DNA from 4 places in the Clostridioides sp. ZZV15-6598 genome. Region 3 is predicted to be linked to each of the others. Evidence: riboswitches for the same ligand, from Rfam matches in the RefSeq annotation. Region 3 holds a riboswitch; each other region holds the start of a gene.
The links. Region 3 has a riboswitch for S-adenosylmethionine ahead of KGF50_RS13885 (MetQ/NlpA family ABC transporter substrate-binding protein). Riboswitches for the same ligand answer to the same signal wherever they lie in the genome.

Region 1: linked by a shared signal. The riboswitch ahead of metK (methionine adenosyltransferase) and the one ahead of KGF50_RS13885 (MetQ/NlpA family ABC transporter substrate-binding protein) in region 3 are both predicted to bind S-adenosylmethionine.
Region 2: linked by a shared signal. The riboswitch ahead of KGF50_RS15105 (O-acetylhomoserine aminocarboxypropyltransferase/cysteine synthase family protein) and the one ahead of KGF50_RS13885 (MetQ/NlpA family ABC transporter substrate-binding protein) in region 3 are both predicted to bind S-adenosylmethionine.
Region 4: linked by a shared signal. The riboswitch ahead of KGF50_RS05835 (homoserine dehydrogenase) and the one ahead of KGF50_RS13885 (MetQ/NlpA family ABC transporter substrate-binding protein) in region 3 are both predicted to bind S-adenosylmethionine.

Annotation. Positions count from the first base shown of each region.
Region 1 is NZ_JAGWCS010000017.1:26,022-33,677, forward strand. It holds gene mreB (rod shape-determining protein MreB) at 1-99, shown strand, start outside; gene fabZ (3-hydroxyacyl-ACP dehydratase FabZ) at 115-543, shown strand; gene yyaC (spore protease YyaC) at 679-1,188, opposite strand; SAM riboswitch class I at 1,377-1,480, shown strand; gene metK (methionine adenosyltransferase) at 1,617-2,810, shown strand; gene KGF50_RS05330 (hypothetical protein) at 3,144-4,241, shown strand; gene KGF50_RS05335 (ATP-dependent RecD-like DNA helicase) at 4,513-6,732, shown strand; gene KGF50_RS05340 (ComF family protein) at 6,735-7,517, shown strand.
Region 2 is NZ_JAGWCS010000089.1:1,218-8,873, reverse strand. It holds gene ade (adenine deaminase) at 1-1,164, shown strand, start outside; gene bcp (thioredoxin-dependent thiol peroxidase) at 1,442-1,900, shown strand; gene yaaA (peroxide stress protein YaaA) at 1,916-2,659, shown strand; gene KGF50_RS15110 (calcium-translocating P-type ATPase, PMCA-type) at 2,789-5,446, shown strand; SAM riboswitch class I at 5,500-5,602, shown strand; gene KGF50_RS15105 (O-acetylhomoserine aminocarboxypropyltransferase/cysteine synthase family protein) at 5,712-6,977, shown strand; gene KGF50_RS15100 (homoserine O-succinyltransferase) at 7,007-7,656, shown strand, end outside.
Region 3 is NZ_JAGWCS010000073.1:5,227-12,882, reverse strand. It holds gene KGF50_RS13905 (HXXEE domain-containing protein) at 243-758, opposite strand; tRNA gene KGF50_RS13900 (tRNA-Leu) at 957-1,037, opposite strand; gene KGF50_RS13895 (Na+/H+ antiporter NhaC family protein) at 1,149-2,879, opposite strand; lysine riboswitch at 3,025-3,201, opposite strand; gene KGF50_RS13890 (lipoate--protein ligase) at 3,370-4,356, shown strand; SAM riboswitch class I at 4,447-4,552, shown strand; gene KGF50_RS13885 (MetQ/NlpA family ABC transporter substrate-binding protein) at 4,666-5,463, shown strand; gene KGF50_RS13880 (TerD family protein) at 5,566-6,165, shown strand; gene KGF50_RS13875 (GGDEF domain-containing phosphodiesterase) at 6,444-7,656, opposite strand, start outside.
Region 4 is NZ_JAGWCS010000019.1:30,095-37,750, forward strand. It holds gene KGF50_RS05795 (TIGR03960 family B12-binding radical SAM protein) at 1-1,133, shown strand, start outside; gene KGF50_RS05800 (TIGR03936 family radical SAM-associated protein) at 1,135-1,833, shown strand; gene KGF50_RS05805 (Rne/Rng family ribonuclease) at 1,853-3,274, shown strand; gene rplU (50S ribosomal protein L21) at 3,375-3,686, shown strand; gene KGF50_RS05815 (ribosomal-processing cysteine protease Prp) at 3,701-4,018, shown strand; gene rpmA (50S ribosomal protein L27) at 4,032-4,322, shown strand; gene obgE (GTPase ObgE) at 4,433-5,710, shown strand; gene KGF50_RS05830 (YhbY family RNA-binding protein) at 5,740-6,108, shown strand; SAM riboswitch class I at 6,202-6,308, shown strand; gene KGF50_RS05835 (homoserine dehydrogenase) at 6,412-7,614, shown strand.

The DNA.
Region 1 (7,656 bases), on a different contig from region 3:
ATAGCAGATGAGCCACTATCTTGTGTTGCAAAAGGAACAGGGATTGCTTTGGGCTCAATAGATTTACTTGAAACAGGTGGGTCTTTCAAAAGAAAATAATTAGGAGAGTTTAAAATGTTAAATATAGATGAAATAAAAGAACTAATACCACATAGGTATCCATTTTTATTAGTGGACAAGATTACAGAGTTAGAAGTTGGAAAAAGAGCTGTTGGTATAAAAAATGTAACAGTTAATGAACCATTTTTTCAAGGTCATTTTCCAGATTATCCGTTGATGCCAGGAGTGTTGATAGTAGAAGCTCTAGCACAAGTGTGTGGAGTGGCAATGATGTCTTTAGAAGAAAATAAAGGCAAATTAGGTGTATTTGCAGGTATTGATAAAGTTAGAATCAAGAGAGAAGTAAGACCAGGAGATACATTGACTATGGAAGTTGAAATGACAACACTTAGAAGAAATATAGCAAAAGCAGATGCTAAAGCTTATGTTGGTGAAGAACTTGTCTGTAAAGGTGAGTTAATGTTTGCTTTAGTAGAAAAATAAAATTTATGCGTATGAAAACAGAAGAATAAACATCAAAATAAAAAGGTAGATAATTTGGAGTATTTATTAAATTAAATACTCTATAGTATCTACCCTTTTAATATAAAAAATTTTATCAGTTACCTTATATAAGATTTAAGTAGATACCAATAGTGCTAAAGCTATTGTTTCAGCTAAGTCTAATATAAAGCTAAGACGTATATTATTAAATGAAAGTCTGTTATTTTCATCAATTTTATCTACAATTCCTACTATAGAATAATTTCCTATTTGAGGTAGTTTTTTTCCCACACCTTTTCCGGGCAGGATAGGTCCTTCTCTAATTTGTATATTACCTATGTTACTCTGCGACCCCAAGCAAGCATCTATAGCCAAGAAGTTACCTTGCATATGTGTATTTTTTATAGTATCTAAAGACTCATATATATTTAAGGCGTGAATAGGGTTATCTAGTGTACCGTAAACGGGGTATTTAAATTTACTGTTTTTAAGTATTGTTCCAACTAAAGGGCCTAAAGTATCACCTATAGCCCTGTCTGTTCCTATGCAAACAACAATCGTATTTTCATTAATTATGGTTTTGAGAACTGAACTTAGCACCTGTATAACATCATCATCGCTGTAATTTACTTTAGCTAAATACAATAGGAACACCCCCTTCAAAAAAATATATGAATAAAAAGCACTAAAAAGACCTAACTTTAAATTTCAGATAGAGATAATATTTTATTTGTCTCACAAAAAAAGTGATGGCAAAAATATGACTAAAAATCTTGACAAAATTTTAAAAAAATAGTAAGCTAATAAGGTAAAATAAAATTTAAATCTTGATTACCTTATCAAGAGAGGCTGAGGGATAGGCCCTGTGAAGCCCAGCAACCACCCAAATGGGAAAAGGTGCTAATTCCTACAAGACAAAAGTCTTGAAAGATGAGGTCAGTTAATTAGTATGCGATTACGATTATTAACCTCTTCTTATAAGGAGAGGTTTTTTATTTTGAGTAAAATTTCTAAGAATTGAAGATAAGGTAAAACCTATAATAAAAATTAAGAATGAATAAGGAGGAACAAAAATGGCAAGACATTTATTTACATCAGAATCAGTTACAGAAGGACATCCTGACAAGATATGTGACCAAATATCAGATTCAATATTAGATGCATTGTTAGAAAAAGACCCACAGTCTAGAGTAGCTTGTGAAACTACAGTAACAACAGGCTTAGTTCTAGTAGCTGGAGAAATAAGTACATCTGCTTATGTAGATATACCTAAATTAGTAAGAGAAACAGTAAAAGAAATTGGATATACAAGAGCAAAATATGGATTTGACTGTGACACTTGTGCAGTTATAACTTCTATAGATGAACAATCTGGAGATATAGCTATGGGAGTTGATGAAGGTCTAGAAAGTAAGACTGGAGAAGAAATAGAACAAGAAATAGAAAAAGTAGGAGCTGGAGACCAAGGTATAATGTTTGGATTTGCATGTAATGAAACTCCAGAATTAATGCCACTTCCAATATCATTAGCTCATAAATTATCAAGAAGACTTACAGAAGTTAGAAAGACAGGTTTAGTTGATTATTTAAGACCAGACGGAAAAACTCAAGTTACTGTTGAATATGAAGGAAATAAAGCTGTAAGAGTACATACAGTTCTTATATCAGCTCAACATTGTGAAACAGTATCAAATGATAAGATAAGACAAGATTTAATTGAGCATGTTATAAAATCAGTTATACCAGCTGAATTACTTGATGAAGATACTAAAATTTATATAAACCCAACAGGAAGATTCGTTATAGGAGGACCTCAAGGAGATACAGGTCTTACAGGAAGAAAAATAATAATAGACACTTATGGTGGATATTCTAGACATGGTGGAGGAGCTTTTTCAGGAAAAGACCCTACAAAAGTTGATAGATCTGCTGCCTATGCTGCTAGATATGTAGCTAAAAATATTGTTGCGGCTGGACTTGCAGAGAAATGTGAGATAGAGCTTGCATATGCTATAGGGATAGCTAGACCATTATCTATATTTATAGATACTTTTGGGACAGGTAAAGTTTCAGAAGAAAAGCTTGTTGAACTAGTAAACAAACACTTTGATTTAAGACCAGGAGCAATAATAAGAGATTTAGATTTAAGAAAGCCTCTTTACAAAAAGGTTGCTGCTTATGGTCACTTTGGTAGAACTGATATAGATTTACCATGGGAAAAAACTGATAAAGTAGAACAATTAAGAAAAGATGCATTAGGTGAATAATGCTTAGACAAGGAACTGCTAGAATGTAATTTTATAATTACGTTTTAGCAGTTTTTTATTTTATAATTAAATATATTTAATAAATACTAATTTTCAATCATATAATAAAGAAACATTATTTACTGAGATTAATATATTTCATTATATAATATTGCATTAAATTAATACATATTAGAAGACATATGTTAAAAACTGGTTAAGATTTCGTTAAGTAATGTTAAATAATTCAAAAAATATTGAAAAGTAGCACTAATACAACTAATATAGTCTTAATAAACTTACATTAAATTTTACTTATTAAAAATTTATTTTATTTAGGAGGGAGTAGTGTGTATGTCAGGTAAAATAAACATCAAAATGGTTATAAGTTTTGCTGGAGCATATGTAGCAACTGTAATAGGTTCTGGATTTGCAACTGGTCAAGAAATAGTACAATTCTTTACGTTTTATGGATATGCTGGTATTATAGGAGGAATAATATCTATGGTATTATTCTCATGGTTTGGAGCAGAAGTTATAGAAAAAGGGAGAGAACTAAAGCTTAAAGAACCAATAAAGATTTATCAAGTATATTGTGGAAAATATCTTGGTACATTTTTTGAATGGTTTGGGCCATTATTCTTGTTTGGAACATTAGTAATAATGATTGCAGGAGCAGGAGCTACATTGTCAGAGTACTATGGGTTAAATCCATATGTAGGTAGGATTGGTATGGCAATCGTTTCCCTAATAACTGTATCTCTAGGTTTAACAAGACTTTCCAAGATACTAGGTAATATAGGTCCTATAATAATAATATTTACACTTTTAGTAGGAGCAATTAGTTTATTTAGTAATATTGGTGCTTTATCAAATGCAGGAGCTATAGTTGATAGTCTAAACGTCAAAACTGCTACATCAAATGGATATTTCTCAGGAGTGCTTTATACTTGTTATAATGTAATAATAGTAATAACATTTTTAACTGGAATGGGAGCTTCAGCAGAAAATAAGAGAGATGCTGTATGGGGAGGTATAGTAGGTGGAGTAGCCCTTATGGCAGCAGCTATAATGATGAATCTAGCACTACTTTCAGATGTAGGAAATATATACACAAAAGAAATACCAGCTCTTTATTTAGCTGACAAGATATCTCCAATTATAGGTATTTTATTCTCAGTAGTACTTTTATTAGGAATATATACTACAGCTGTACCATTATTATGGTCAGTAACTAATAGATTTGTGGAAGATGATCATCCTAAATTTAAAATAATAACAGTGGTAGTAAGCATATTAGCATGTATAGGAGGATTATTACCATTTGATAAACTTGTAGGGACATTATATCCATATACAGGTTATATGGGAATTTTAATTTTACTATGTATGCTTTATCGAAGAATTACCAAAACTGAAGGATATAAGGAAAATAAATCTGAAGTAAATTAATATCAAAATAAATTTGTGAAATTTAATCTATGTTTTAGAAGTAAGCTGGTTTAAATAAAATAGTTATTTATATATGGTACCTTTACTTTAAGGTACCATATTTTTGGGGTGCAGATTTTTTTTGTTTCTGATAAAATGTATAATAGTTGGAAATTAAGTTAAGTATAAAAATATAGAAAAATTTTCTGATAGAATCCTATCATAGAACTTAATATATTTAAGTATACTAACATGCAAACGGAACAATTATTAGTATTTTTAGGAGATAAAAATGGAAAAATTAGAAGGAATGATAAGCGAAATAGTCTTTAAAAATGAAGATAATGGCTATACAATAGCTCATCTGGTAAATGAGAATGATGAAATTGTTGTTGTAGGATGTATGCCTACTTTAGCAATGGGAGAGAGTATAGAAGTTGAAGGTAAGTGGGTAAACCATAAAATTTATGGAACTCAATTTGAAGTAAATAGTTTTATGCCAGTGACACCATCATCTTTAGAAGGAATTTATGTTTACTTATCTTCTGGTATGATACATGGAATTGGCGAAAAAATGGCTAAGAGAATAATTGATAAGTTTGGTGTTGACACACTAGATGTAATACAAAACTACCCAGAAAAATTACAAGAAGTAGAGGGGATAGGTAGTAAAAAGGTAAAGCAAATAGTAAAGAGTTATGAAGAAGATAGAGAATTAAGAAACATAATAATAGAACTATCTCCTTTTGGAATAACACCTAATTATTGTTTAAAAATATATAAAAAATATAAAAGTAGTGCAATAGAAATTATAAATAAAAATCCATATCAGCTTGCTGAAGACATAAGAGGAATAGGGTTTAAAGTAGCTGATAGTATAGCTAATAAAATTGGCATAGATAAAAATTCTAAAGATAGAGTATGCCAAGGAATATTATATACCTTAAATAAATCCCTAAGCAATGGACATACATATTTGCCAGAACATATTCTAATACAAGATTCGGAAAAATTGTTGGAGTTAAATGGAGATATAGTAAGAGAATGTGTAATGATGTTAGTATATAATCAAAAAATACATATAGAAAAAGTAAATAATGAAAATCTCATATATCTTATGCCATACTACCTGTCTGAAAATGGAGTATGTAGTCAAATAGTAAAATTATCCCAGTATGAATTTGAAGATTTGAATATAGATATAGAAAATGAAATTAAAATTTTAGAAGATGATAAGAAAATTAAGTTAGCAGAGAAACAAGTTTTAGCAGTTAAAGAATCTGTGAACAGTGGAGTATTAATTATAACTGGTGGCCCAGGTACTGGAAAAACTACTACCATTAATGCAATTATAGATATATTTGAAAATAATGGGAAAAGTGTAACTTTAGCCGCTCCAACGGGAAGAGCTGCTAAGAGAATGAGTGAAACCTCTAATAAAGAAGCAAAGACTATACATAGATTATTAGAAATGGGATTTTCAACAGACGATGATTTAACGTTTTTTAAAGATGAAGAAGACCCGATAAACTCAGATGTGATAATAGTCGATGAAGTATCGATGGTAGACATTATCTTAATGTATAATTTACTTAGAGCAATAAAATTAGGAACAAGAGTAATATTAGTTGGAGATAGTGACCAATTACCTTCTGTAGGTGCGGGTAATGTACTTAAGGACATGATAGACTCAAATATTATAAATGTAGTCAAATTAAATGAAATATTTAGACAAGCTCAAGAAAGTATGATAATTGTGAATGCCCATAAGATAAATAATGGTGAACCACTTCATTTAAATACAAAGGGAAAAGACTTCTTTTTTATAAGAAAATCAACGAATGAAGAGATATTGAATGAAATAATAGGTTTGGTAAATGAAAGACTACCTAAATTTTATAATGTCGATAAACTAAAAGATATACAAGTGTTATCTTCAATGAGAAAAGGAGAGTTAGGAGTTACCAATCTGAACATAGAGTTACAAAAGTATCTTAACAAAAAGGAGAAGTTTAAAGTAGAAGAAAGTTTTTCTAAAAGGTTGTTTAGAGTTGGTGACAAGGTAATGCAAGTAAAAAATAATTATACAAAAAAGTGGGAGACAGAAGACCAGAAGGAAAGTGGTGAAGGTATATATAATGGAGATATAGGCTATGTCTATCATATAGATAAAGATAAGAAAACTATTTATGTACTATTTGACCAAACTAAAATTGTATCATATTTATACGATGAGTTAGATGAGATTGACCATAGTTTTTGTACAACTATACATAAAAGTCAAGGAAGTGAATTTCCAGTTGTAGTGATACCAATAACTTGGGCTCCTCCTATGTTACTAAGCCGTAATTTATTATATACAGCAGTGACAAGAGCAAAAAAATTAGTTGTGCTAGTTGGAGATGTAAAATATCTGGAATATATGATAAAAAATAATAGAGTGAATCAAAGATATTCAAATTTAGGTTATAAGCTAAATAAATTTAAACAAGAAGGGCTGTTGATAGAGTAAATATGAAAATATGCAATGATAATTTTATTAAGAGTTTTAAAAATCTGATTAATAAATGTCTGGATTTTATTTATCCTGAAAATATAAATTGCATAATTTGTGATAAATCAATAAAAAAAACTAATACCTATTCAGTCTGTAAAAGTTGTTTTAATGAAATGAATTTTATACTAAATGGGTGTATAAAATGTGGAAAGCCAATAATACATCATTCGCTTGAAAAAGAATTTATTGAAGGGTGTAGCTATTGTTTTGATAAAAGTTTTTATTTTGATAAATCAATCTCCTGTATTGAATACAATGATATAACTAAAAAAATAATATTAGGATTAAAGTACAATCAAAAAACATTTATGACTAAATACATAGCTCAAATAATGAAAGAAAAGTTGGATTTAGAAAATGTGAAATTTGATTATATATTATTTGTTCCACTTCATAGGAAAAGACTTAATAAAAGAGGATTTAATCAAGCACAAAAAATAGCTTTGAGTTTGAGTAAAGTAATCAATATTCCAATATTAGATTGTATATCTAGGGAAAAAAATACAAGGATGCTCTATAAGTTAAGTAAACAAGAGCGAAAAAAGGAATTAAAAAATGTATTTGCTGTTAACGAAAATATTAAATTAATAAATAATAAAAATGTACTTTTGATAGATGATATATTCACAACTGGCTTGACAACAAATGAAATATCTAAGATTTTAAAGTTATCTGGTGTTAATAAGGTTTTTGTAATGACTTTGCTTACAAGAGCAAATGACAACTATGTTATGGAATAATCTTATATATTGACAATTTTACTTTAAAATATTAAAATGAATAAGTGATATTTAGGTCTGTGGTTGAAAGTCCAAGCCAGTCGCAGGCAAAAGGATCCACGTAAGTTAACACTAAAAATTGGGTTAATGAGCATGGTGC
Region 2 (7,656 bases), on a different contig from region 3:
GAAGAAGAAATTTTAGATAAACTAGAAGCTTTTAAAGATAAAGTTGCAGATGGACATGCACCAAATATTAGTGGAAAGTCACTTCAAGCGTATGTATGTGCAGGAATAAGAAATGACCATGAATGTATAACTTTTAATGAAGTTTATGAAAAATTAAGAGCAGGTCTAAAAATTTTTATAAGAGAAGGAAGTGCAGCAAAAAACTTAGAAGCTATAATAAAAGGATTATTAAAATATAAGTTACCAATTGAAGAATTTATGTTTTGTACAGATGACAAGCACTTAGATGATATAGAAAAACAAGGGCATATAAGATGGAATATAAAGTGTGCAATCGATTTGGGTATGGAGCCAATTAAAGCTATTAAAATCGCAACTTATAATTCAGCAAAAGCATATGGTCTAAATAGAATTGGAGCAATAGGTGCTGGTTATAAAGCGGATATTGTTGTTCTAAATAGTTTAGAAAATATGGAGGTAGATAGTGTTTATAAAAATGGCAAATTGATAGATGAAGGAATTTTTTCTAATTATAAATATGAAATTAAGGATAAAGAGTTACTTAATACAGTTAAATTTAACGATATTAATAGAGAAAAAATACAATTAAAGTCAAATGAAAAAAATTATGTAATGGAAATTGTACCATATCAAATTCTGACAAATAAATTATTTGAATCTATACCAAACAAAAATGGATATTTCAATCCAAATGAAGAATACTCAAAGCTTTGTGTTGTTGAGAGACACAGAATGACTGGAAACATATCAGTTGCACCATTAAAAGGTTTTGGTATAAAAAATGGAGCAATAGCAACTACTGTAGCCCATGATTCACATAATATAATAGTTGCAGGTGATAATGATGATGATATTATAGTTGCGGTAAATTACTTGAGAGATATACAGGGTGGTTATGTAATTGTATCAAATGGAAAAGTACTTGCTCATTTAAGCCTTCAAGTAGCTGGATTAATTAGCACTCTTCCAGCAGAAGAAGTGCAAGAAACAACTGATAATATGCTAAAAATAGCAAGAAAAATGGGAGTTCCAAAGTATGTAGACCCTTTTATTACACTTTCATTTATGGCTCTTCCAGTTATTCCGAAAATAAGACTTACTGATTTAGGTCTATTTGATGTAGAAGAATTTAAATTTATATAGATTAGAGTATTAGAAGATTAAAAATAAATAGGCAGGATTTAATACATAATTAAATCCTGCCTATTTTAATTACTATAATTATTTAACATAAATTCCAGTTTAAATGTTCTAATCAAATAAAGTTTAAAATTTTTAGTATATAAGATTTACATATTCATGAAATTTTCTATACAAGAAAGTAAAATATTTTATTTATATAGAGAAATATAGGGTACTAATATAAATATAGTATAAATTATTGATTTAAAAAATTGCTTTTAAAAAAGGAGAGATATTTATGTTAAGTATAGGTACAAAAGCACCAGAATTTACATTAGAAGATAAAGATGGAAATAAAGTCAGTATGTCAGATTTTAAGGGGAAAAAAGTAGTAATATATTTTTATCCTAAAGATAATACACCAGGATGCACACGTCAGGCATGTGCCTTTAGAAACGCATATGAAGGATTTAAAAATAATGATATACCAGTTATTGGGATAAGTAAAGATAGTATTAAATCACATCAAAAATTTGCAGAAAAACATGAGCTTCCTTTTATTTTACTTTCTGATCCAGATTTAACTACTATTAAGGATTTTGATGTGTGGAAAGAGAAAAAAATGTATGGGAAAACTGCTTTAGGAGTTGTTCGTGCAACTTATATTGTAGATGAAAGTGGGATTATTGAAAAAGTTTTTGAAAAAGCAAAGCCAGATACAAATGCACAAGAGATTCTTGAATATTTGGAAAAATAGGAGTAATAGAAATTTATGATTATAATGTTATCACCAGCTAAAAATATGAAGCATGTACAAGAGTTTGATAGAGATTTAAGCTTACCCTGCTTTATAGATAAAGCAAAAGAAATATCAAAGAATATAAAAGCCTTTAGTGTAGAGGATTTCAAAAGTAAAATGAAAATCAACGAAAAATTAGCCATATTAAACAAGAGTAGATATGATAATTTTAAATTTGATAGTTTAGGTACTCCTGCAATCTTAACTTATGATGGAATACAATATAAAAATATAGAAGCAGAGAATTTTACAAAGCAAGACGAGGAATTTGCAAATAGTTGTATTCGAATCATAAGTGGATTATATGGGGTCGTAAAACCATATGATAGCATATATGAGTATAGATTAGAAATGCAGACAAAATTACAGATAAGAAAATTCAAAAATTTATATGAATATTGGGGAGATAGTATATATAAAGAATTAAGTAAAGAAAATACAGCTATTGTCAATCTTGCGTCAAGTGAATATAGTAAAACTGTAGAAAAATTTATCAATGATAATGATACATATGTAACGTGTACTTTTAAAATAAATAAAAATAATATGCTAAAAGTAGAATCTACACAAGCAAAGAAAGCTAGAGGAATGATGGTAAAATATATTGTTAAAAATAAAATCGAAGATATTAGTGACTTAAAAAAGTTTAACTTAGAAGGATATAAATATCAAGAAGATCTATCTAATAATAATGAGTATGTGTTTGTGAAAGAGTAGATATTTTTATATAGACTTTAAATTGAATTGTTAAATTTAGGTAAAATATAATTGTTGAGTATTGAATTGAATTGGATTTTAAAATATAATTATTCTTAAATCAAAAAAAGAAAGGAGTGATCTTCCAAAATGGAAAATCACAAACAGATGCCTTGGCATTCGATGGCAACACATGAAGTATTAGAGAGTTTAGACTCATCAGAGGAGGGGCTCACCGATACCGAGGCGGAAAACAGGCTTAAAGAGTATGGTTTAAATGAACTGAGAAAAAGACCACCTAGAACAGTTTTACAAATGCTTTGGACCCAAGTTACAGATGCTATGGTATTGATACTAATAGGTGCATCAATATTATCTTTAGTATTTGGAGAATTTACAGAAGCTTTTGTAATTCTAATAATTGTAACAGTAAATGCAGTTATTGGTATTGTTCAAGAAAAAAAAGCAGAATCATCACTGGAAGCACTAAAAAATATGAATTCACCTACAGCACGTGTTATGCGTGATGGTGAAGAAAATGTTATCCAAGCAAGTAATCTTGTAATAGGAGATATTGTTTTTTTAGAAGATGGAGCAATGATTCCAGCAGACATTCGTTTAATAGATACATCTAGTTTAAAAATTCAAGAAGCTTCTTTAACAGGAGAGTCTGTCCCATCAGAAAAAGATTCAGATGACCTTTTACCTGAAGAATGTGTATTAGGAGACCGTAGTAATATGGCTTATACGTCTTCAATTGTCACATATGGTAGAGGTGTAGGTGTTGTAGTTGCAACTGGGATGGACACAGAAGTAGGTAATATAGCACATCTTTTAGATTCACAAAATGATTTTGATACTCCTATAAAACGTAAACTTAATACTGTTGGAAAGACATTAAGTGTCATAGGTATTATTGTATGCGTTATTATATTTGCAATAGGTGCATTTTATCAGAGACCTCTCTTGCCAATGTTTATGATTGCAATTTCCCTTGCTATATCAATTATTCCAGAGGGATTACCTGCAACAGCAACCATTGTAATGGCTCTAGGTGTGCAACGTATGGCTAAAAGAAATGCTTTGATTAGAAAGTTGCCAGCAGTTGAGACATTAGGAGGAGCTACAGTAATATGTTGCGATAAAACTGGTACATTAACCTTGAATAAAATGACTGTTACACATATTGCTGTAAATGGCGATTTTGAATCTGGAAAAGTAACATCAATAGATACTGCATCTGAGAAGCACCCACTAGTATATAAAGAGATTGTTTATGCTGGTGCACTTTGTAATGATGCCTGTATAAATCCAGATAAAACAGATGAAATATTAGGTGACCCAACAGAAGGTTCATTAATTTTTATGGCTAATAAATTTGGAATAGATCAAGACACTCTTGAAGAGAAATATCCACGTGTATTTGAGCAACCTTTTGATTCTGACAGAAAATGTATGACAACTGTTCATGATATAGATGGAAAAATCACTGCATATACTAAAGGTGCAGTGGATGAACTTCTCCATTTATGTACTAAAATATTAACATCAAAAGGTGAAAGAAATATTACAGAGTTAGATAAAAAAAATATACACGAATTATGTCTCACTATGTCTAAAGATGCATTACGTGTACTTGGTTTTGCTAAGCGTGAAATTTTATCGATACCAAAGGAAGATAGTGAAAACATAGAATATGATTTGACATTTATTGGTATGGTTGGAATGATTGACCCGCCAAGAACTGAGGTAGCCGATGCAGTAAAAACTTGTAAAGAAGCAGGAATAAGAACCATAATGATAACAGGTGACCATAAAGTCACTGCCACAACAATAGCTCATGAACTTGGAATTTGGAATGAAGGAAATACTGTTATATCTGGTGATGAACTTGATAATTTAAGTGATGATGAACTAGATAAGGCTGTTAAAAATGCTACAGTATTTGCTCGTGTATCACCATTTGATAAACTCAGAATTATAAAGTCTCTAAAAAGAATTGGAGAAGTACCAGCAATGACTGGGGATGGGGTAAATGACTCCCCTGCATTAAAGTCTGCTGATATTGGTATAGCTATGGGTATAAGTGGTACAGATGTGGCAAAAGATTCTTCAGATATGATTTTAATGGATGATAGTTTTACCACAATTGCTTATGCAATAAAAGAGGGTAGACGTGTATATAGAAATATACAAAAGGTTATACAATTCTTGCTTGTTGGAAATATAGCAGAGATACTTACACTATTTGTTGCAATATTGTTAAACTGGGATACTCCACTTCTTGCGGTGCATATTCTGTGGGTAAATCTTGCAACAGCAACTCTTCCAGCTCTTGCTCTTGGAGTTGATCCACCAAGTAGAAATATAATGAAGCACCAACCTGTTAAATCAGAAAGTTTGTTTGAAAAAAACCTTGTACAAAGAGTTATTACTCAGGGGATATTTGTAGCAATAATGACCATTTTAGCATATAAAATTGGTCTTAATATAGAAAACCATACTGTAGGTCAAACAATGGCATTCTGTGTATTAGCACTTTCACAAATGTTGCGTGCATTTAGCCAGCGTTCAAATACAGATTCTATGTTTACTAGAAATAGTGGTAAAAACCCATTTCTTTTAATCTCATTTTTAGCTTCCGCTTTACTTATGGCAGTTATATTATTTGTTCCTCACTTTAGAGATGCATTTAATTTAACTATTTTAAACACTTCGCAATGGCTTGTAACAGTGATTTTAGCTATAATGTCTGTAGTTCAAGTAGAGGTGGGAAAATTTCTTAAAAGAAAATTATATAAAAAGTAGTTGACAAAATTAGGAAAAAAATATAAGATATAAAACATAGAAAAATTAAATAAATCTTATCCAGAGAGGTGGAGGGACTGGCCCTATGAAACCCGGCAACCAGTATATTTATATACATTGGTGCTAAATCCTGCGGCGGAAGCTGAGAGATGAGTATAATTAAGCTTATACAGAGCCTGAGTTATATACTCAGGCTTTATTTATTTTAAATCTCATCTGACAAATAGTTTAATTTTCTTAATTAAAATTTAAGGGGGATACAAAAATGTATAACAAAGAAACAATATGTGTGCAAGGAAATTATAAACCAGGAAATGGAGAACCAAGAGTTTTACCTTTATATCAAAGTACAACTTTTAAATATAGTAGTATAGACCAACTTGCTGACTTATTTGATTTAAAAGCTGAGGGTCATATGTATTCCAGAATAAGTAATCCTACTGTTCAAGCTTTTGAAGAAAAGATAAGTTTGTTAGAGGGAGGAGTATCATCTGTTGCCGTATCATCAGGTCAATCTGCAAATATGTTGGCAGTTTTAAATATATGTAAATCTGGAGATAGTATACTTTGTTCTTCAAAAGTATATGGAGGAACATTTAATTTATTAGGACCTAGTCTTAAAAAATTTGGAATAGATTTAATATCATTTGATTTAGATGCAAGTGAGGATGAAATAGCAGAACTTGCAAATGAAAATACTAAAGTTGTATTTGCAGAAACACTTGCAAATCCAACTCTTGAAGTTATAGATTTTGAAAAAATAGCAAATGTAGCTAAAAAAATTAATGTTCCATTTATAGTTGATAACTCATTAGCATCACCAGTACTTTGTAATCCACTAAAATATGGAGCAAACATAGTCACTCATTCTACTACAAAATACTTAGATGGTCATGCTTCAAGTGTTGGTGGAATTATAGTAGATGGTGGAAATTTTAACTGGGACAATGGAAAATTTCCAGAATTAGTTGAGCCAGACCCAACATATCATGGAATAAGTTATACTGAAAAGTTTGGCAATGCTGCATATGCTACTAAGACAAGAGTTCAATTACTTAGAGACTATGGAAATTGTTTGAGTCCATTTAACGCATATCTTACTAATTTAAATATTGAAACACTACATCTTAGAATGGAGAGACATAGTGAAAACGCACTTAAGATAGCTAAGTTTTTAGAAAAACATAAAAATGTAGATTGGATTAACTATCCAGGACTTGAAAATAATAAGTATTATGAAAATGCCAAGAAATATCTATCAAAAGGATGTAGTGGCGTTTTATCATTTGGAGTAAAAGGGGGACTTGAAAATGCTAAAAAATTTGTGGAAAAACTACAAATAGCAGCATTAGTCACTCATGTATCAGATGTAAGAACTTGTGTTATACATCCAGCTTCAACTACTCATAGACAATTAACAGAAGAACAATTAATTGCATCTGGAGTACTACCTTCACTAATAAGATTATCTGTTGGAATAGAAAATGTAGAGGATTTAATAGCTGACTTAGATCAAGCTTTAAATTTCTAATAGTATAAGAGAAAGAGAAGTGAAAAGATATGGCTTTAATACTACCAAAGGGACTACCTGTTATTAATAAATTATTAGATGAAGGAATAGATGTAATTTGTAAAGAAGACTTTAATAAAGATTTAGAATACAAAGAAAATATAGATACTAAAATAGCTATATTAAATCTAATGCCAATAAAAATAGATACAGAGTTAGATTTGCTTAGAAGAATAGATAAAACAGGTTTTAATGTATCTGTAGAATTTATTAAAATCTCAACAAGAGAGAGTAAAAGAAGTTGTAATGAATATGTTAAGAATTTTTATAAAACATTTGATGAAGCAAAAAAAGAATCTTTTGATGGTTTTATAATAACAGGAGCTCCAGTTGAACAAATGGAGTTTGAAGAAGTTGATTATTGGGATGAACTAAAAGATATTATGGATTATTCTAAGAGAAAGGCTAAATCTACATTATATATATGTTGGGCAGCTCAAGCAGGTCTTTACAAATACTACAATGTAAAAAAACTTCCATTAAGTCAAAAATGTTTTGGAGTATTTAAGCATGAAGTAGATAAAAATAGTAAGATAGTAGATGGATTTGAAAAAGAGTTTTTTGCTCCACATTCAAGACACACTACTGTAAATATTGAAACTTTGAAAAATAATGATGAATTGAGCATTGTAAGTCATTC
Region 3 (7,656 bases):
TGTGAAAAATAAGATTTTTAAAATAGAATATCTTTAGTAAAACTTCAACTATTGAATGGTTATATGATTTGCATATTTCTTAAAATTTTAGTCATTTTATACTTTTAAAATAAATTGCTATAACTGTAAATCACTATTGTCTGTTCTTTCCGATTTTTAGTACGCTACTTATAGTATTTCCATAATATTAATACTACAAAATTCCAATTTTTGATTACTTCAACTAGTCAATAAACTGACATTTATATGTTTGACATCCACTTTGTAAACTTTCCAATCAATGACTGTGCAAACTTTAAATTCAATGCCACAATTATAATACCAATCATACTATACAGAATTGTTGTACTTATTTCACAATCAAGTATATAAATACTCTTACTTATACACCAAATGCTTATTGGTAGACATATAATGCTGGTAATGAGTGAAGGTATATATTTTCTTATTATGATTGACTGTCCTATGTGAATTATCAAATGCAAAGTATATGCGATAAAACTACCTAACCATAATAGATATACATACTGATTATCCGTTATAACTGCAAGTATACAGAAAATAAGGCATAGAATAAGTTCTTCAAATACAGCAAATGCCATACCCTCAGTGCTATAATTTTCATAATTTTTACTTATGAATGGATACTTCTTATCAAGCATTGATTTATTTTTTTTAAGCCATATTCCAAAACCTATTATCTCTTCCATATCATGGAAAATAAAAAGTAACGGAAACAACCATATGTATTTTTCCATAACATCCTCCTGCAAAGTCTATTTAATAGATGAATAATAATCAAGCGTAAATGAATGAATATACTATTTTTCACCTATAAAAAAAGCACTTCATATTAAAGTGCTAATCTATCACATATATCAAAAAATAAAAACGGGATAGCCCACTCCGAAAGCCAGCAACCCCAGTTTTTTTCAGCACAACTAAGTACTGTAAAGTGCGGATGAAGGGAGTCGAACCCCCACGCCAATGGCGCTAGATCCTAAGTCTAGTGCGTCTGCCAATTCCGCCACATCCGCTTATATCACTCTTTTATTTTACTATATTTCGCTATTATTTTCAATAACTTTTTAAAATTATCTAAAAATAAACAAAATAATGATAATAAAAGGTGAAATTCATTTACAGCCTTATTCTGCAAGTTCTATTTCTGCTTCATCTACTCTCTTTCCTATAATTTGAATACCTACAAATACAGCAGCTATAGCAACTGGTAATACTATATATATTGGCAATCCAAGTCCAGCTGGTATATATCCAAATACAATAGTAATTATTGCTGTAAATATAGCATATGGCATTTGAGTATTAACATGGTCTATATGATTACAACCAGCTCCCATTGAAGAAAGTATTGTTGTATCTGAAATTGGAGAACAATGGTCTCCAAATATTGCACCTGTTAAAACTGCACTTGTACTTACTATTACATAAGACATGTCAGGATTTAATGAATATGCAAGTGGTATTGCAAGTGGCATAAGTATACCCATTGTTCCATAAGCAGTTCCAGTAGCAAAAGATATTATTGCTCCTAATCCAAATATTAAACTTGGTAGTAAGAATGGAGGCAATGAACCTGATAATAAATGTATCAAGAATTTAGCTGTACCTAACTCTTTTATTACTGAACTTAATGACCAAGCAAGTATTAATATGACACCAGTGATTACTAAACTTTTCATTCCATCTATCCAAACATCAATTGCTTCTGATACTGTAAAAATCTTTTTAACTACAGCCATTATAATAGCAACTAAACTTGCAACTAATGCAGATTGGAATAATGCTCTAGATGCATCAGATGCACTAAATGCTTCTTTTATTGCCTCAAAAGAATATGGTGAATTTGTAAATAATTGTATTAGAGCCTTATCTTCTCCTCCCATTATAGATGTATATCCACTATAATAGAATGATGCTAGCGCAACTACTATTAATGTACCTATTGGAATTATAGCATTCCACACGCTTAATTTTACTCCGTTTTTTGGAGCTAAATCGTCTAGCTCTTCAACGCCTTCATCAAGATTTGTACCAATTTTTCTACTTCTAGCTTTTATTTCAGCTTTTCTCATTGGGCCAAATTCTTTTAATAATAATGCTGATATTACAATAAATGCTAATATTAATATGTTATAAAACCTAAATGGTATTGTATTTAAAAATATACCAAATGCATCAACATCTACGCTTATACTTTCAAAAGCATCATGTATTAAACCAACTTCGAGACCTATCCATGTAGATATTATGGCAAGACCAGCAACTGGTGCTGCTGTAGCATCTATTATAAATGATAATTTTTCTCTTGATATTTTCATTTTATCTGCAACAGGTCTCATCATAGGCCCTACTATTAATGAATTCGCATAATCATCAAAGAAAACTAAAAGACCTAAAAACCAAGTTATAATCTGTGTACCTTTAGCTGATTTTGCTCTCTTTGCAAGTGCTTCAGCTATAGCCTTAGCACCTCCCATCTTGGCGACGAGGTTTATTACTCCCCCAATTGCTAAGACTTGCAGTATTATCCCTGCATTCCACGGGTCTGATAGAGATACTAAAGCTCTATCTACTAAGTCTAAAAATGCTTGTATAAATGCAGCAAATACATTGACTCCACTGACTTGAATTATAAAACTTCCAGAAAGAATTCCTAGCAGTAAAGAAATTATTACATTTTTAGTTATAAATGCAAGTATTATGGCAACTAATGGTGGTATTAAAGTTAAGATTCCAAATTTTTCTGCATTAGCCAGTGCAATGGTATCTATATCTTCCTCTGCAAACACCATTACAGTTGACATTATAAACATAATTGTCGTCAGAAAAATAATATTAAATTTTTTATTTCTCATATAAATCTCCCTCTCTTTTTAATTTTGTGAATTATATAGGGTATTATGGGTTATGATAAAATAAAAAAGCCTTGAGTGGTAAACACTCAAGGCTTAAACATTACAATACATTGATAATACTAAAAAACAAATATAATATAATTCCTTAAATGATAGCTCACCACAAATAAACCTGTGACAGTTGTACATATATTTTATGTACCCCCAGCAATATAATCTTAAAGCATCGATTATAAAACTTCGGCAATATCCCCTTTCCCAATAAATCTTTGTGCTTAACTCCTTATTGGTACTGATAGATTATTGCGCCTCTACCCTTTTATTCACTTTTATTAAATATATTTTGAGTATATATTATTTATTTAAACTTTGCAAGGAAGTTTTAAAAATTTTACTTTAAAGGATTTTTTATATCATTGTCGAATTATAAAATTAATTGTACCAAAATCATCTAAAAAAATTTTATCAATTATATGGAGGAATTACTTTAATGTTATTAATTTACAATGAAAAAACAAACCCTTATTTTAATTTAGCAATGGAAGAATATTTACTTAAAAATTTTGATGAAGATTTATTTATTTTATGGAGGAATGAACCTTCTATAATTGTTGGAAAAAATCAAAATACACTCTCTGAAATAAACTTAGAGTATATAAAAGAACATTCAATACCAGTTGTTAGAAGACAATCTGGAGGAGGAGCTGTATTTCATGATTTAGGAAATATAAACTTTACATTTATAGCTTGTAATAATAATAGTTTTAGTGATTTTAGAAGATTCACCCAGCCAATAATAGACTTACTTAAAACTTTAGATGTCAGTGCTGAGTTTTCTGGAAGAAATGACCTTCTTATAGATGGTAAAAAGTTCTCTGGAAATGCTCAACATAACTATAAAAATAAAGTAATGCACCATGGGACACTTTTATTTTCATCTGAAATAAATGACCTTTCAAACGCACTAAAAGTAAAACCCATAAAATTTGAAGGTAAAGGTATAAAATCTGTAAAGTCTCGTGTAACCAATATAAGTGAACACTTACAGTCTGATATGGATATACTTGAGTTTAAAGATGCTATAATGAATTATCTTTCTGCAACAAATGCTGATAATACAAATTATTCTCTAAGTAAATATGACATAGAGGAAATAGAAAAGCTTACTAAATCAAAATATGAAACTTGGGATTGGAATTTTGGTAATTCACCGAAATACTCTCTTTCAAATGAATTAAAATATGCTGGTGGAAATGTAGAATTTAATTTAAATGTTGATAAAGGTATAATAACTAGTATAAAGTTTTTTGGAGATTTCTTTGGAAAGTGTGATGTATCTTTTGTAGAAGATAAACTTGTTGGTACAAAACATGAGGAAAATTCATTAAGATCTATTTTAGATAGTATTGAAATAAATGACTATTTCTTAGGTGCTGATACTAATATTTTAGTTTCTGGAATTTTAGGTGTTAAGTAAAAATAACAAAAACTTTAAAATATTTACAAAATTATGTTTACAGATATAGAAAATCATGCTAATATGTATAACATAATTAAAAATTAATACTTCTTATCCAGAGTGGTGAAGGGACTGGCCCTATGAAACCCAGCAACCAGTATATTTTAATATACATTGGTGCTAAATCCTGCAGTATTGTACTGAAAGATGAGTTTAAATTAGCTTTTAAAGCCTGAGTTTACACTCAGGCTTATTTTATTTTCACAATGTGATAAAAAGAGGGTATTTTATTTTTAACTAATCAATTATATTCAGGAGGGAATTTTTATGAAATTCAAAAAATTATTAAGTTTGTTATTATGTCTAGTATTTACTTTATCTGTAGTTGGATGTTCAAAATCTAAAGACGATAAAAAAATTGTTGTTGGTGCTACTTTAGTTCCAGGTGGAGAGTTATTAGAAGAATTAAAACCACTTATTGAAGAAAAAGGTTATACTTTAGAAGTTAAAAACTTTGACGATTACATACTTCCAAATGAAGCTTTAAATAATGGCGAAATTGATGCAAATCTATTTCAGCATGAGCCTTATCTAAAAGAAGCTGTTAAAGCTAAAGGCTATAAAATAATGGCTGGGACTAAACTATATGTATGCCCAGCGATACTTTACTCTTACAAAATAAAATCTGTTGATGATTTTAAAAAAGGAGATACAATTGCAATAAGCAACAATCCATCTTCTTGTTCTAAAGACCTTAGATATCTTGAAAGTATCGGACTTTTAACTTTACCTAAAGAAAATAATTTAGTTAGTCCTAAAGATATAATTGAAAATCCAAAGGGCATACAATTCAAAGAATTAGATATTGCTCAAATACCATCTTCTCTTCCAGATGTAACTGCTGCATTTATAGACACTACTTATGCAGTACCTGCTGGTCTTGATGCTAAGAAAAATGGAATCTACACAGCACCAGTAAATGATGAGTATGCTAACCTTTTAGCATTTAGAACTGAGGATAAAGACAGTGAAAAAATTAAAGTTTTACAAGAGGTTCTTACATCAGATAAAGCAAGAAACTTAATTGAAGAAAAATACAAAGGAATTGTAATTCCTGTTTTCTAGTAGAATTAGTATAATTTTAACATTATTATTGTAATCTTGTTGAATATTGACTTATTAAGTGCTACCATTTAAGTAAATCTATGTTTGTGGAGGAAGATTACTATGGCTATAGAATTGAAAAAAGGACAAAAAATAAATCTTACAAAAAAAGAAAATACCGATTTAGGTGAGATTTTAGTTAATTTAAATTGGAATCAAAAGGTACAAAAAAAGGGCTTTTTTGGAGCTCTAAGAAGTAGTAATATAGATTTAGATTTAGGTTGCTTGTTTGAAATGAAAAATGGTGTAAAGGGCGCTGTTCAAGCATTAGGCAATTCCTTTGGTAATTTAGAACATCCTCCTTTTGCTCAACTAGATGGAGATGACCGAACAGGAAGTAATACACAAGGCGAAAATATAAGAATCAATGGTAATAAGATAAAAGAAATAAAAAGAATATTGATTTATGCTTTTATTTATGAAGGTGTAGCTAATTGGTCAGAAGCTGATGGAATTGTAACTATTAAACAAAAACAGGATTCTGATTTAGTGGTTAAGCTTGATGAACATAAAAACGGTTATAACATGTGTTCAATAGCATTAATAGAAAATGTAAATGATGAAACATTTAGTGTTGAAAAAGTAGTTAAATACTTTAAAGGACATAGAGAAATGGATGATGAATTTAACTGGGGCTTAAAATGGGTTGCAGGAAGAAAATAGTAATATTTAAGAGACTATAAGTAAAACTACTTATAGTCTTTATTTATGTTTTCACCATTAACACTACTAATAAGTTCATATTATTTGCACCTCATATAAAACCTTATAATAATTTATAGTTTTCATATAATTATTTATTTAAAATCGTATATAATATATATTGATACTATTCTCAGCACTTGTATCACTATAAGTCTTAAATAGTTAATAAATCTAATAAAGTACTTATAATATAAGTCCTTCATTAGATTCGTATGTATTAAAATATACTTTAACTATTATAAACTATAAACAATTTCTTTATCTAGTATTTTTTCAAACTCTAACATTGGCATTGGTTTATAAAAGACAAACCCTTGAACCAAATCACACCCAATCTCTTTAAGAAACTCAACCTGTTCTTTATATTCAATACCTTCAGCAACAGTTATAATATTTAACTCTTTTATCATCTGTATAATATTTTTTATTACTATCTTTTCTTTTTCTTTATTTAAACTCTCTTTAAAAAACATTGAGTCAAGCTTTAAAACATCAAATGGTAAATCCTTCAAAACACTTAGAGACGAGTATCCCTTTCCAAAATCATCCAAAGAACAAGTAAATCCACTTTCATGTAAGTCATGTACAATTTCTAAAAGATGTTCTTGATTTTCAAAAGCAACACTTTCTGTAAATTCAATTTCTATAGTATTTTTAGGTATATTATATTTATTTTTTATTTGAGAATAAGTTTCTACAAATTTAGCATTATAAAACTGTATCTTAGAAACATTAACTGATATAGGAACAATTGTTTTATTTTCATCTAATCTTTTTCTAAGCCATCTACATACCTCTTCAAACACATATTGGTCTACCAAACTAATAAAAAATTCCTTTTCGAGTATTGGAATAAATATTGCTGGAGATATCACACATTTGTCTGGTGTCATCCAACGTACTAAGGCTTCTGCACAACCTATTTGTTGATTATGCAAATTAACTTTAGGTTGAAAATAAACAACAAATTCTCTTTTATTGAGTGCTTCATGTATTCTACTCTTAATTGTATTTTCTTCAATCATTTTTTTACGAATATTTTCATTATAAAAAGCGTACTTAGTACCTGGTTTGTTTTTGACAGTCTTTTGTGCAAAATTTGCACGATTTATTAAATCATCTATATTTAATTTTTCATTCACATCTTCAATACAACAAATTCCACTGACAATGGTAATACTATATTTATTTTTAATTTCATCTGTAATGTTAATCAACTTATCATCTACAATTTCTTGTCTTCTTAGTAAAGTCTCCTTATCTACATAACATCTTAATGCAACAAATCTATCTGCAATCTCTCTTGCGAATATTTCGTATTTTCCAATATCATCCATCATAAAATTAGAATAGCGTTTTAATATCATATCGCCATAATCGTATCCAAATATATCATTGATATACTTAAAATTTTCAAAATCAATATAAAATATAGCAAATTTCTTGTCT
Region 4 (7,656 bases), on a different contig from region 3:
AAGATGTTGAAACTGTAGATTATCCAGAAAAATTAATAGTACCTTATATAGATACTGTTCATGATAGAATAGTGTTAGAATTGTTTAGAGGCTGTACAAGAGGATGTAGATTTTGTCAAGCTGGTATGATATACAGACCAATAAGAGAAAAGAGTGTCGAAAGACTTAAAGAGATACTTGACAAATTAGTTAAGAATACTGGATATGATGAAATATCATTATCATCACTTAGTACAAGTGATTATAGTAAGTTGTCTGAGCTTACTGATTATTTAGTAGACGAGTATGCATCTAATAATATAGGAATTTCACTTCCATCACTTAGATTAGACAATTTCTCAATGGAGATTGCTGATAAAATACAACAAGTAAGAAAATCTGGACTTACCTTTGCTCCAGAGGCAGGAACTCAGAGACTTAGAGACGTTATAAATAAAGGTGTTACAGAAGAAGACTTAGAAAATGCAACAGAAAGAGCTTTTGAAATGGGATGGAATAGTGTTAAACTATATTTTATGATTGGATTGCCAACTGAGACTTATGATGATTTGGATGGAATAGCTAAATTAGCTTATAAAGTTATTGATATTTATAGAAAAGTAAATGGAGGAAAGCTAAAAAGAAGCTTTGGTGTTACAGTAAGTACGTCTACATTTGTACCAAAACCATTTACACCTTTCCAATGGCATGGTCAAGATACAACAGAGGAAGTAGTTGATAAGCAAAGACATTTAGTCAATAAATTGAGAAATAACAATATAAAATACAACTACCATGATTCAAAAACTAGTTTAATGGAAGCTGTAGTAGCTAGAGGAGATAGAAAGATAGGAAAAGTTATATATGACGCATTTAAATTAGGTGCAAAATTTGATGGATGGGCAGAACACTTCAGTTTAGATATATGGAAGGAAGCTATGGAAAAAAACAATCTTTCTATAGATTTCTATGCACATAGAAATAGAGAATATGAAGAGGTATTCCCTTGGGACCATATAGATGTAGGTGTAAGTAAAAAATTCTTGATTAGAGAAGACGAAAATGCTAAAAAAGAAAAAATCACTTCTGATTGCAGACATAATTGTAATGGTTGTGGAATAAATATACATGATATAGGAAGGGGGCTTTGTTAATATGAGTAAAATAATGAGAGTCAAATTTAAAAAAGAAGGTGATATGATATATATATCACATCTTGACCTTCAAAGATTATTACAAAGAGCATTTAGGAGAGCTGAAATAAATTTATCACATTCTCAAGGGTTTAACCCTCATCCTAAGATGAGTTATGGTAATGCTTTAGCATTAGGAACAGAAAGCCAAGGCGAGTATGTGGATATTGAGATAGAAGATGATTTATCAGTAGATGAGTTTTTAGGTAAAGTGTCAGTTCAACTTCCAGAGGGGATAGAATTTATTAAAGCAGAGGAAATTGATAGGCAGACACCTTCTCTTTCTTCTGTGATAGATTATGGAGAGTATCTGTTTAATATAGATTTAAAAAGGCCTTTGACTAAAGAGTTTGTAAAAAGAAAAGTAATTGACTTTATGAATAATAAAGAAATAATCATAACAAAAAAGAATAAAAAAGGAAAAATGGTCGAAGTTGATATAAGACCTATGATAAGAACTTTTGATGTTTTAAATTTAGAAGATGACCATATTACTCTTACTGCTACTATAGCTACAGGTTCAAAAACTAATTTAAATACTAATATACTTATTCCTAAAATGTTAGAGATGTTTGAACTGGATATTGACCCATTAGAAGTTGATATATTGAGAAGAGATTTATATGTATTAGAAGATGGGGAATTAGTGACTCCTATGTAAGTTAGTGAGAGGTGAAGTTGTGAAGAAGATAGTTATTGAGTCCTTAATAGGGTCTCAGAAAACAGCAGTGCTTGAAGATGGAAAGTTAGTAGAACTTTTTGTTGAAGATAATTTAAATAAAAAAACTGTATCCAATATATATCGTGGAATTGTAAAAAAAGTTATACCAGGAATAGAAGCATGTTTTGTAGATATTGGATTTAAGAAACTTGCTTATTTACAGTTAAAAAAAGAAAGTACCATAAAATCTGGTCAAGATATTTTGGTTCAAGTAAATAAAGAAGAAATTGGTACTAAGGGTGCAAAATTAAATACTGAAATTAGTATTTCTGGAAGGTATATTGTTTATATACCTTCCAACGACAGAACCACAATATCAAATAAAATTACTGATGAAAGAGAAAGATTTAGATTAAAAAAAATTACTAAAGCAGTGAATAAAGAAAATTTGGGATTAATAATAAGAACTGAAGCTCAAGGATGTACTCATGATGAAATAAAAAAAGATATAGAAGAGTTAAAATTAAAGTATGATAATATTTTAAAAGAATATAAGCTTGGTATAGGACCAAAGTTATTATATAAATCCTTAGATTTTGCAACTAAATATGTAAAAGATAATGTAAATGATGAGATTGAGTCTATAATTACCAATAATTATGATAAATATTGTGAATTAAGACCTACTTTGAAGCTTATAAATAATGATTATATTGATAAATTATGTCTTGAAGAAAATAAAGATGTGTTTGATTTATATAGAATAGAATCTCAAATAGAAAAATTATTAAATGAAAAAGTATGGTTAAAGAGTGGTGGTTATTTAATAATAGAAAAGACAGAAGCTCTTACAGTTATAGATGTAAATACTGGTAAGTTTGTTGGAACTGGGAAACTTGATGAGACTGTTTATAAAACAAATATTGAAGCCGCAAAGGAAATTGTAAGACAGCTTAGAATTAGAGATATAGCTGGAATAATAATAATTGATTTTATTGATATGTATAAAAAGAAATATCAAAATGAGGTATTACACATATTAGAGGAAGAGTTTAGCAAAGATAAGAGAAAAGCTGAAGTGTTAGGAATGACAAAACTTGGTTTAGTGGAAGTTGCAAGACGAAGAGAAAAAGAGTCTGTTGATAAGTATTATTTAATGGATTGCCCATGTTGTGATGGAACGAAAACTATAAAATCTATACATCCTATAGTAGATAGTGTCGAGAAAGAAATTATGAGAATAAGTGAGCATACAGTTTATAAGAACATAATAATAGAATTCAATGATTTTGTTTTTAAACAAATAAAAGAAGATTATATGGATATAATTGATAAAATTGGTGAAAAATATAATATGAAAATTTCTTTAAACGCAAACAGTGCATTAAAACACAATAAAACAAATGTTATTTTTGATAAAATAGTTGACAATAAAATGTAAATATTTTATAATTAATAATTGTAATGCCGCACAGTAAAGGTCTAAATCTTCTAATGAAGTACCTTGTACTGGCGAGTTTGAGACCGAGGAGGTGTATTTAATGTACGCTATAGTAAAGACTGGTGGAAAGCAATATAAAGTTTCTGAAGGTGATGTATTATTCGTTGAAAAGTTAGAAGCTAACGCAGGTGATGTTGTTACTTTAAACGAAGTATTAGCTTGCTCTAAAGATGGAGAATTAAAATTAGGTTCTCCAGTAGTAGAAGGAGCATCTGTTCAAGCAAAAGTTGTTGAACAAGGTAAAGCTAAGAAAGTTATAGTTTTCAAGTATAAAGCAAAAAAAGATTACAGAAGAAAACAAGGACATCGTCAATCATACACTAAGATAGTTGTAGAAAAAATTAACGCTTAGTTATTGGACTAGTTATGATAAAAGTTAAGTATTATTATAATGATGATTTCTTGTTGCAAGGTTTTTGTTTAAAGGGACATGCTGATTTTGCTGAAATAGGCTATGATATAGTATGTGCTGCAGTTACGTCTAATGCGATTGCAGTTATAAATTCTTTAGACAAGTTACAAAAGATTGAATTTGAAAAAGTAGTAGGAGAAGAAGGGCATATAGAATGTATAGTTAAAAATACATATCTAAAAGATGCACAGTTATTACTAAATCACTTTCAATTAGCGGTTGAAGAAATTAAACGGGAATACCCAAAAAATATAAAAATTTTAAAAAAGTAGGGGGTGACTCCATATGTTAAACATGAATTTACAATTATTAGCATCTAAAAAAGGGGTAGGTTCTTCTAAAAATGGTAGAGATTCTATATCTAAAAGATTAGGTGTTAAGAGATTCGATGGGCAATTAGTAACTGCTGGAAGTATAATAGTTAGACAAAGAGGAACTAAAATACATCCAGGAACTAATGTTGGAAAAGGTAGCGATGATACTTTATTTGCATTAGTTGATGGTACTGTTAAATTCGAAAGAAAAGATAAGAAGAGAAAAAAAGTTAGTATATATCCAGTAGCAATAGCTGAGTAATATACATAAAAGGAGTGTTGAGGCACTCCTTTTTCTTATAATACTGATGAATTTATAATAGTATTTTTGGTAATGCTAATTAAAAGTTTTTAATTAAGTAGGTGAAGAATTTGTTTATAGATAAAGCGAGAATATTTGTTAAAGCTGGAAATGGTGGAAATGGTTCGGTAGCATTTAGAAAAGAAAAATATGTTCCAGCTGGTGGGCCAGATGGTGGAGATGGTGGTCGTGGAGCGAGCATCATATTTGAAGTTGATTTAGGTCTTAGAACATTAATGGACTTCAAATACCAGAAAAAATATCAAGCTCAACACGGTGGCGACGGTAGCAAAGGTAAAAGAGCTGGTAAAAATGGAGAAAGCTTAATATTAAAAGTACCAGCAGGTACAGTAATAAGAGATGAAGCTACAGGTCTTGTATTAGCAGATTTAAAGAAAGAAGGAGATACAGCAGTAGTTGCAAAAGGTGGTATAGGTGGTAAAGGTAATCAACACTTTGCAAATGCAGTAAGACAAGCTCCAGCTTTTGCAAAGTCTGGTACAGATGGAGAAGAAAGATGGATAACTCTTGAACTTAAAATGATAGCAGATGTAGGTCTTTTAGGATTTCCAAATGTAGGTAAGTCAACATTTTTATCAGTTGTAACTAAAGCTAAGCCAAAAATTGCAAACTATCATTTTACAACATTGACACCAAATTTAGGTGTTGTTCAAACTAAGTTTGGAGATAGTTTTGTACTTGCTGATATACCTGGAATTATAGAGGGTGCGTCTGAAGGTATAGGATTAGGTCATGAATTCTTAAGACATGTTGAGAGAACTAAGGTATTGATACATATTGTAGATATATCTGGACTAGAAGGTAGAGACCCAATTGAGGATTTTGACAAAATAAATGATGAGCTTAAGTTATATAATGAGAAGCTTTCAACAAGACCTCAAGTTGTAGTTGCAAATAAATTTGATATATTGGAAGATGAAAGCCAATTTGAAAAATTTAAGGATGAATTAGAAGGTAGAGGATATACAGTATTTAAGATGTCTGCAGCAACTCGTCAAGGAATAGATGATGTAATTGCCTACGTTTCTAAAATGTTAAAAGAAGTAGAAGATATAGAATTAGTTTCAGAAGAAGAAATGTATAGACCAGAACTTGATATTGGAACAGAAGAAGAATTGAACATAGATGTTGAAGATGGTGTATATGTAGTTACAGGTAAGGCACTTAGAAGAATAATGTATTCTGTAAATTTTGATGATATGGAATCACTTCAATATTTCCAAAAAGCTATGGAAAGTCAAGGTATATTTGATAGGCTTAGAGAGATGGGAATTGAAGATGGAGATATAGTTAGAATTTATGAATTGGAATTTGAATTTTACAATTAATTTTGATATAGAATTATAGAGGTGATAATATGTTAAAAGGAAAGCAAAGAGCATATTTAAGATCTTTAGCAAATACTTTAAAGCCTACTACACAAATTGGTAAGGAAGGCGTTACAGAAAGCTTTTTAGAGCAATTAGAGGATATGCTAAGAGTTAGAGAATTAGTAAAGGTTACTATACTAGAAAATGCAGGTCTTGATGCTAAAGAAACTGCTAATGCAGTATGTGAAGCTTTAAGAGCAGAGTTTGTTCAAGCTATTGGTTTTAAATTTACTATTTACAAGAGAAATATTGATGAGCCTAAGATACTTTTCCCAGGGCATGAACAGGCAAAAGCTAAGGTTAAAAATAATAACGTTACAAAAAAAGGTAAACCAACTAAAAGAGCAGTTAGATAATTAATTAGATTATTTTAGAAAAAAGAAGTTAAAAAATATAGTGACAATTGGCAAAAATTGTATTATACTATTAAACATAAATTTAAATTAGCAATCTTATCAAGAGAGGCAGAGGGACTGGCCCTATGAAGCCCGGCAACCAGTATATTTTAATATACATTGGTGCTAAATCCTGCAGCAATTATGCTGAAAGATGAGTATAAACCCGTCATATGGCTTGAGTTTATACTCAAGCTTTTTTAATTAATTTATTTATATATATAAATAAATTAATACAATCAAAAATGATGGGGGTATGGAACAGTGAAGATAGGAATATTAGGGTATGGAACAGTAGGAAGTGGATTAATAGATTTAATAGAGAATAATACTTCAAAAAGAGAAATAGAAATAGTTGGAATTTTAGTTAAAAACAAAGAGAAGCATAAAACAAAGAGATATTTTGATAAGGTAACAACAAATATAGAAGATATATTTAGTAAAGATATTGATATATTAGTTGAAGTAATTGGAGGACTAAATCCAGCTCTTGATTATGTAACAAGAGCTCTAAATAAAAAAATACATGTAGTAACAGCAAATAAAGATTTATTAGCTGAAAGAGGTAGTGACCTTATAGAGTTGGCTAACTTAAATGATGTTAGCATTAAATTTGAAGCATCAGTAGCAGGAGGTATTCCAGTTTTAAAGCCATTAATAGAATCACTAGAAGGTAATAATATAAAAAGCATAAATGCTATTTTAAATGGAACATGCAACTTTATATTATCAAAGATGTATGATGAAAATTTACCATATGATGTAGCTTTAAAACAAGCACAAGAGCTAGGCTTTGCAGAGGTTAATCCAGATGCAGATGTTTTAGGATATGATAGTGCTAGAAAATTATCTATATTATCTACTTTATCTTATGGGAAAATAGTATACTGGAAAGATTTGCTATTAGAAGGAATAACTTCAATAGATGAAAAGGATATAGAATATGCTAAGAAATTAAATTGTAAGATAAAATTAGTTGCTAGAAGTAAATATGAATTGGGAGAAGTAAGTGGATTTGTTAGACCAGCATTGGTGGATAATGATAATATGCTGTCTAAAATAGATAATGAGTTTAATGTAGTAATTATAGTAGGAGATTCAGTAGGAGAACTTTCTTTTGTAGGTAAGGGAGCTGGAAGAGGTGCAACAGGAAGTGCTGTTTATGCTGATATAATAGATATAATAGATGATAGGAGTTCAAATATAAAGTCTTTTTCAAAAGGTAAATTGGATTTGAGTGGGCTTATAGAAGATGAATGTAGTGCGGTAGTCAGATTTAGTGAATATAATAGAGATGGTATTTTAAAATGTTTAGATAAGTATATAGATAGCTATAATATTATAGATGAAGAAGAACTTGCTATTTTTGTAAATGCAAAATCAGAGCATGAAATTGATAGATTCTTAGAAGATGTAAAGAGAAATGATTATAGTAAGTCAGTTAAAAAACTATTAAAAGTAGATTAAAATATTTATGTAATGATTGTAAAAATTTAAAGGTGAAGAAAA